Regions from separate parts of the Mucilaginibacter ximonensis genome, predicted to be linked through region 1. Evidence: riboswitches for the same ligand, from Rfam matches in the RefSeq annotation. Region 1 holds a riboswitch; the other holds the start of a gene.
What was found. A riboswitch is a leader RNA that binds a small molecule or an ion and turns the genes downstream of it on or off. The one in region 1 is predicted to bind S-adenosylmethionine.

Region 1 (4,384 bases):
AACGGTTACCAGTTTGTCAGGGTGTTTGCCGTTTTGGGCAGCCATGCGTGCAGCAGGGCGGGCGTTAGCCGCAGCGCAGCCGCAAACAGAGTTTACCATCACAAACACGGTGCCTTCGCTCTCGATAGCGTTTTTTACGGCATCGGCGTCTTTCAACTCTTCAAAACCAACGCGGGTAAGTTCTTCGCGCATTGGGGTTACTAAATATTCTGGATACATCATATGGTGTGTATTAATTCTAAAATTAAATTGTCTGCAAAAATAATAAATCGACAACAACACTGTTTTAAAATTCGTAATAATAACATCTTGCTGACAAAGGGCAATACAAACTAAACAATCAATTGTTTTAAAATTAATATTGTTTGTTAGACGCCTTTTTTTAAATTGCAAGCCCCTAATTGTTAAGTCATAAATGAAAGTTAAGCAAAAAGACGTTAGTACCATTGTTATCTTAAATAAAAACAAACAGGGTACTAAAACCATCCAGATACGTACGCGCCACCTCGCCCATTTAAAATATTATGCAATTGGTTTAGTTGGCATGATTGCACTTTTAGTAGGTTCAATATTTTTATTACGTAACAATATACAGCAACAAGAACAAGAGAAGCAATTGTTGCTTAAACAAATTGTAAGTTTAAAAGGCCAGATTCCGGTTGAACTGCAAAAGCAAAGCGAAAAGCTGACAGCCCAGACCTATATCCAGGCGATAGAATCAAAACTTAAAAATATTAACGATTATCTTCGAAAACGCGGATTACGCGGCTTTTCGACCAAGGCGGTTGGCGGAGACGCTAATGCAGCTACCGGTAAACTAACTGATAAAGAAGTTTACATGGCGTATAACGATTACCTTACCCATGTAGTTAACGCTGTTGCATTTACGCCGATGGGCTACCCCAAGATAAGCTCCATGACTTCAAGCTTTGGTTTTCGAAGCGATCCGTTCAATAGTGAGCACGCTGAGTTTCATCCGGGCATTGATTTTAGGGGCGAACGGGGCGATGCGGCCCGTGTTACAGCTAACGGCCGCGTGGTATCTACCGGGTGGATGGGTGGTTACGGTAACTGTGTGCGCGTGGCTCATTCAAATGGTTACGAAACCTTATACGGGCACTTATCACGTATAACCTGCCGTGTTGGGCAGCAGGTATCTGTGGGTGATAAAATAGGCGAGATTGGCTCGACAGGGCGCTCAACCGGTAATCACTTGCATTATGAAGTACGTAAAGACGGAAAGCCTGTAAATCCGGTTAAATTTCTCACCCTTAATAATTGATCACAACCGATGGGCGTTTTTTCGAAGAAAGATAAAGCAGCTTTAGATTTCCACGCGATAGCTACACTTATAAGCGCGGATTGTGTTGTAGGCGGCAGCTTAACCGCCCCGGCAGTGGCACGTATTGACGGACAGATAGATGGAGACGTACAGGTAGCTGAAGGCCTGATTTTGGGCGAAAAGGGCCTGATAACCGGCAACGTAGTCACTAAAGAAATGGTGGTTTACGGTACCGTACAGGGCAATATCACGGTAGAATCGCTTGAAATTAAGGCCACCGGCGACATTGCTACGGTAACTTTATTGGTTGAAGCCGGAGGTGTTTACAATGGCCATTTAACCATGCAGGCCGCAGGTGTTAAGCAAATAAAACAGCTGGCCAACGCATAGCCTCAGCCCAGCCCCCTCGGAAGAGCAGGTTAAAATATCAATCAAAAAGTCTCCGCTACCGGGGGAGATTTAGAGGGCCGAATGTGACTTGTTTATTACTAACTTTTTGCGCAACTTTGCGCTGCTTATAGAGAAAGACGGAGGGATTGGACCCGGCGATGTCTTAGCAACCTGTAGCTTTACAAGGTGCTACATTCTACTCATTCTGCAAGCTGGCAGATGAGACGGATAAGTGAAAGTCAATAACACAACCGATTTTCTTTATAAGGCTCTTTTAGATGTGAGATATGAAATGTGAGATATGGGACCGCATTTGGTTTCTTATTCCATGTTTTTATTAAGCTTCTACAAGTGTTAATTGCAGATTGGATGGCGATTACGAGAATTTCATCTCATATCTCACATCTCATATCTCACATCTCAACAATGAATATAAAAGACGAATTAAAAAAGCGCATTCTTATTATTGACGGTGCAATGGGTACCATGATCCAGCGGTACCAATTAACTGAAAAGGATTTTCGCGGGGAGCGATTTAAAGATCATCCTACCGACCTGCAGGGTAATAATGACCTGCTGAATATAACCCGCCCGGATGTGATCAAGGCTATCCATGCCGAATACCTTAATGCCGGGGCCGATATCATTGAAACCAACACCTTCAGCACCCAGGTTATATCACTGGCTGATTATAAAATGGAGGAGTTGGCTTATGAACTGAGCTATGAGGGTGCACGGTTAGCGCGCGAGGTAGCAAATGAATTTACAGCTAAGGAACCACATAAGCCACGCTTCGTGGCCGGTGCCGTGGGTCCGACAAATCGTACTGCTTCTTTATCCCCCGATGTGAATGACCCAGGCTATCGCGCTGTTACGTTCGATGATCTGGCCAATGCTTATTACGACCAGATACGTGGTTTGGTTGACGGCGGTGCGGATTTACTGCTGATTGAAACCATTTTTGATACACTAAACGCAAAAGCAGCGCTGTTTGCTGCAGACAGATATGCCCAGGAATCCGGCAAGCACTTGCCGATTATGATATCAGGTACCATTACTGATGCTTCGGGGCGCACCCTTTCAGGGCAGACCGTGGAGGCGTTCTGGAACTCGGTACGTCACGCCAACTTACTGTCGGTTGGTTTGAATTGTGCTTTAGGCGCCCGCGAAATGCGTCCGCACATTCAGGAGCTCTCTGAAAAAGCCGATGTATTTATCTCGGCCTATCCTAACGCCGGTTTGCCTAATGAGTTTGGTCAGTACGACGAAACCCCGCACGAAACCGCTCACCAGATTGATGATTTTATGCAGGCCGGACTGGTGAACATTGTTGGTGGCTGCTGCGGCACCACGCCCGACCATATCCGTTGCATGGCCGAGCGCGCTGTCAAATATTCGCCGCGTTTGGTGCCCGAGGTTGAGCCCCACATGCGTTTAAGCGGTTTAGAAGCGGTAACCATTACACCCGAAAGCATTTTTGTGAATGTGGGTGAGCGTACCAATATTACCGGTTCGCCAAAGTTTTCGAAACTGATTTTGGCCGAGAACTACGAAGAGGCCCTGACTGTGGCCCGCCAGCAGGTAGAAGGTGGCGCCCAGGTAATTGATATCAATATGGACGAGGGGATGATCGACTCTGAAGCCGTAATGGTGAAGTTTTTGAACCTGGTAGCGTCTGAGCCGGATATCGCTAAACTGCCTATCATGATCGACTCGTCAAAGTGGTCGGTTATTGAAGCCGGTTTAAAATGTATACAAGGTAAAGGCATCGTGAACTCTATCTCCCTGAAAGAAGGCGAGGACAAGTTTAAAGAATATGCCCGCAAAATATTAAGCTATGGCGCCGCAACCGTGGTTATGGCTTTTGACGAGACCGGTCAGGCCGACTCGCTCGAGCGCCGTATTGAGATCTGTAAACGGTCGTACGACATCCTGGTGAATGAAGTTGGTTTTCCACCGCAGGATATCATCTTCGACCCAAATATCCTTACTGTAGCGACTGGTCTGGAAGAACACAATAACTACGCAGTTGACTTTATTGAAGCTACTCGCTGGATCAAACAAAACTTACCGCACGCCAAGGTAAGCGGTGGTGTGAGTAATATTTCCTTTTCGTTCCGTGGTAATAACGTGGTGCGCGAGGCTATGCACTCGGCTTTCCTGTTTCATGCCATCAAAGCAGGTATGGATATGGGTATCGTAAACGCCGGTATGCTCGAGGTTTATGAAGAGATTGACAAGCAGTTGCTTGAACTGGTAGAGGATGTGTTGTTGAACCGTCGCCCTGATGCTACCGAGCGTTTGGTGGAGTATGCCGACACCGTGAAAAGCAAGGGTAAAGAGGTAGTGCGTGATGAAGAATGGCGCAAAGGCCCTGTTACCGAGCGCTTATCGCATGCCTTGGTAAAAGGCATCATTGAGTACCTGGATGCCGATGTGGAAGAAGCGCGTCAGCAATATCCTCGCCCGCTGGATGTGATTGAGGGCCCGCTTATGGATGGGATGAATATTGTGGGCGACTTGTTTGGTGCCGGTAAAATGTTCCTGCCGCAGGTGGTAAAATCGGCCCGGGTAATGAAAAAAGCCGTGGCTTACCTGCTGCCATTCATCGAAGCTGAAAAGGCAAAAATGATAGCTGAAGGCGGCGACGCTAGCGCTAGTCGGGCCAATGCCGGTAAAGTATTAATGGCAACTGTAAAGGGCGATGTACAT
Region 2 (4,384 bases), on a different contig from region 1:
AGTTATTATTGCCGGACGTAATTAATCTGCAATGAAAACAGAAACTATAGCTATACACGCCGGTAACCAAACCGATGCCACAACCGGGGCGGTTGTACAACCCATTATCACCTCGACCACGTTTGAGCGTATGGAGGATGAAAGTTTTCGTGGCGATTATATTTACAGCCGCTCGTCAAACCCCAACCGTACTGCTTTGGAGAACGTTTTGGCTGCGTTGGAAGGTGGTGCTGTGGCTGCTGCTTTTTCATCCGGGAACTCGGCCGGTATGGCGGTTTTTCAGGCCCTGCAACCTGGCACACATATTATTGCCCCTGACGATATGTATCATGGTTTACGCAACCAACTTAAAACTTTGTTTGCAGGTATATTAGAGTTTGATTTTATCGACATCAATAATACCGAAGTTTTAGCGGGGTATTTAAAGTCTAATACGGGTTTAATATGGATCGAGACGCCATCAAACCCGCTGCTTAAGGTTACAGACATTCGTAAAGTTGTGGCACTAGCAAAACAGCACAACATTAAAGTGGCCTGCGATAATACGTTTGCAACCCCTATTTGCCAGCAGCCTATAAAATTGGGCGTTGATATTGTGATGCACTCTACCACCAAGTATATTGGCGGGCATAGCGATATTTTGGGAGGCGCCTTAATTGCTGCCGAGGACAACGATTTTTGGCAAAAGATAAAACAAGTACAATACATGGGCGGCGCCGTGCCTTCGCCTGTTGATTGCTATTATTTGGTACGAAGTATTAAAACCCTACCCTACCGCATGCGCGGCCACGTACAAAATGCACAACTACTGGCCGGGTTCCTGGATAAACATCCGGCTGTTGAACGGGTACTTTACCCGGGCCTCCCATCGCACCCCAATCATGAAGTTGCTAAAGAGCAAATGAGTGGTTTTGGTGGCGTGCTTTCATTTATCGTAAAAGGCAATCGTGAGGACACGCATCGTATTATAAACAAAGTAAAATTGTTTACCAAAGCCACAAGCTTGGGCGGCGTAGAGAGTTTGATAGAGCACCGCGCAACAGTTGAAGGACCGGATACCAAGACACCTTTTAATTTGCTGCGTGTTTCTGTCGGATTAGAGCATATTGACGATTTGATTTCGGATTTAGCGCAAGCGTTGGGATAATGATTATGTATGAGAAATAACTTCGAGATTATATTAAGAATTGGAATTATAAATATTCTGTTATTTGTAGTTTTGGTATTTATATTCTTCGTGATCTGCTTTCTATTAGGTTGGGCAGCCACGGAAAATCACGCAAAAGATTCCTGGATACTTTATTCTGCATTTGTGGCCTTTCACTTGACCTTTAATTTATTGGCAATCAATCCTATAAAAAAAATAAAGTCAATTCAATTATGAGTAGCCTATTAATCACTGTTTTGAACCTGATAGTGGTGTATATTTACAGATAGGCCGTTATTCATCAAAATAAATTTGGCGCATAATTGTTAACAAACTATATTTGCGGCACAAATCAGTAGCAATACTGACGTCACGATCAATTCCTTATAAGGTTTTGATTTATAAAGAAGCGGCGAGAGATCAGGCTCTGTGACCCGCTGGCAACCCTCTAAAGTTAGAGAAGGTGCCAATTCCTGGCCCGGTAAATATCCCGGGAAATATAAATTAACAACATGGAAAATTTAACACACCACCAAACCATTCCAGTAAACATCATTAACGCTTCGCAGCACTCAATGCATTTTTACAGTAATTTTTATTGCTGTATGCATGGCTGTTGCTAATGGGTTTCCTTTTCTATTCTGGAAAAAAAACTTTGCTCAGTTCGTCGCTAAACGCCGCCAACTGTCAGACACCAAACAATTGTTAAATTTTCATTAACCTTTAAAACACAAATTATGGCTACACAAAAATTCGAAACGCTACAGTTACATGCCGGTCAAGAAATCGATCCGACTACAGGATCACGTGCAGTACCTATTTACCAAACTACTTCTTATGGTTTTAAGAGTGCCGAACATGGTGCAAACCTCTTCGCACTTAAAGAATTTGGCAACATTTACACCCGTATAATGAACCCCACTACGGACGTTTTTGAAAAAAGGGTTGCTGCATTAGAAGGGGGCGTAGCCGCCCTGGCTACCTCGTCTGGTCAGTCGGCGCAGTTTTTGGCCTTGAATAATATACTCCAGGCAGGCGATAATTTTGTAACCTCGCCTTTTCTTTACGGAGGCAGTTACAACCAGTTTAAAGTTGCTTTTAAACGTTTGGGTATTGAAGCCCGATTTGCTAAAGATGACACTGCCGAAAATCTTGCGGCTTTGATTGACGACAAAACAAAAGCCATTTACCTGGAAACTATAGGCAACCCGGGCTTTACCATCGCCGATTTTGATGAGGTGGCAGCTTTGGCTAAAAAGCACGACCTGCCTTTAGTTGTCGATAACACTTTCGCTGCTGCCGGATATTTATTTCGCCCGCTTGAACATGGAGCCAACGTGGTTGTCGAGTCGGCTACTAAATGGATTGGGGGTCACGGCACTTCAATTGGAGGTGTTATCGTCGACGGCGGAAACTATAACTGGGGTAACGGAAAATTCCCGCAATTCACAGAACCCTCCGAAGGCTACCATGGCTTGGTATTTGCCGATGTATTTGGCATTAACGGCCCCTTTGGCAACATTCAATTTATTATTCGCGCCCGCGTTGAAGGCTTGCGTGACTTTGGCGCATCGCAATCGCCATTTAACTCGTGGCTGCTGCTGCAAGGCTTAGAAACCCTATCATTACGCGTGCAGCGCCATGTTGACAACACCTTAGAACTGGCTAAATGGCTTGAACAACACCCTCAGGTAAACTCGGTAAATTATCCGGGACTGCCTTCATCGCCTTACCACAATCTGGCTAAAAAATATTTAAAAAACGGCTATGGTGCAGTCCTGTCATTTGAGATTAAAGGCAACAAAGAAAATGCAAGCGCCTTTATAGATAGCCTGCAACTGGTAAGTCACCTGGCCAATGTTGGCGACGCAAAAACGCTTATTATTCAACCATCAGCCACCACACACCAGCAGCTATCTGATGCTGAACAACTTTCGGCAGGTGTTACACCAACATCATTACGCGTAGCTGTAGGAATTGAGCATATTGATGATATTAAAGCAGATTTTGAACAAGCATTTAACAAAATAAAATAACTACAAACCGAATTAGCATAACAAACCAAATAAAGCTCCCCTAAACGGGGAGCTTACTACTGTAAAATGAATGAACAAAAATTTAAGCATGAACAACCTTTCGAATTTGAATCGGGCGAGGTATTGCCCTGTTTGGAGATAGGCTTTCATACTTATGGTAAACTGAACCAAAACCGCGATAATGTAGTATGGGTGTGCCATGCTTTCACCGCTAACTCTGATGCGCTTGATTGGTGGAAAGGCCTGTTTGGTAGTGGTTACTACTTTAACCCTGAAGAACATTTTATTGTATGCGCCAATATGCTTGGCTCATGTTATGGCTCAAGCGGCCCGCTAACGGTAAACCCTCAAACCGGCAAGAATTATTACCTGTCCTTCCCTCAGGTAACTGTTCGTGACATGGTAAAATCATTGCAGTTATTAGCGGCACATTTAGGTATTAGCCAAATACATACGTTGATTGGCGGCTCATTGGGTGGCCAGCAGGCTATGGAGTGGGCCATTGTTGAACCCGAGTTTATCAAAAACCTGATATTGATAGCTACCAATGCTAAACACTCGCCTTGGGGCATTGCCTTCAATGAATCTCAGCGCCTTGCCATAGCTGCCGACCACACTTTTTATGAAAATAAACCTGACGGCGGCATCAAAGGCTTAAAAGCGGCCCGTAGTATGGCGCTTCTATCCTACCGTGGTTATAAAACCTACGGCATTAAACAACATGAGGATAACAACGATGTTGTTGACAATTACAAAGCATCAGGCTACCAAAACTACCAGGGCGATAAACTGGTGGCGCGCTTTAACGCTTACAGTTACTGGTACCTTTCAAAAGCAATGGACTCGCACAATGTTGGCCGCAAACGCGCAAGCATTGAGGATGCTTTGAGCAAGATCATATCGCGCACGTTAATTATCGGTATTAAATCTGACTTATTATTTCCTATTGGGGAACAACAATACTTGTTTCAACACATCCCGCAATCGGCTTATGCTGAGTTTGACTCTTACTACGGCCACGACGGATTCTTGATAGAAACAGAAGCATTAACTAACATTATTACATCATTCTTTAAAACAGACGTAAAAGGAAAGATCATCCAATTACAACAAACTGCATAATGAGCAAGAAACTAAATATTGGCCTTTTTGGCTTCGGCGTGGTTGGCCAGGGACTATACGACATCATCAAAACTAAAAA

Region 2: it holds a riboswitch for S-adenosylmethionine, as region 1 does, so the genes downstream of both, ACFS5N_RS04005 (O-acetylhomoserine aminocarboxypropyltransferase/cysteine synthase family protein) here and metH (methionine synthase) in region 1, are expected to answer to the same signal.

Annotation. Positions count from the first base shown of each region.
Region 1 covers NZ_JBHUPD010000002.1:137,729-142,112, reverse strand. Annotated here, with positions in the region: gene ACFS5N_RS08270 (BrxA/BrxB family bacilliredoxin) at 1-219, opposite strand, end outside; gene ACFS5N_RS08265 (M23 family metallopeptidase) at 416-1,282, shown strand; gene ACFS5N_RS08260 (bactofilin family protein) at 1,292-1,672, shown strand; SAM riboswitch class I at 1,795-1,907, shown strand; gene metH (methionine synthase) at 2,099-4,384, shown strand, end outside.
Region 2 covers NZ_JBHUPD010000001.1:883,096-887,479, forward strand. Annotated here, with positions in the region: gene ACFS5N_RS04000 (trans-sulfuration enzyme family protein) at 32-1,147, shown strand; SAM riboswitch class I at 1,544-1,653, shown strand; gene ACFS5N_RS04005 (O-acetylhomoserine aminocarboxypropyltransferase/cysteine synthase family protein) at 1,885-3,183, shown strand; gene ACFS5N_RS04010 (homoserine O-acetyltransferase family protein) at 3,250-4,305, shown strand; gene ACFS5N_RS04015 (homoserine dehydrogenase) at 4,305-4,384, shown strand, end outside.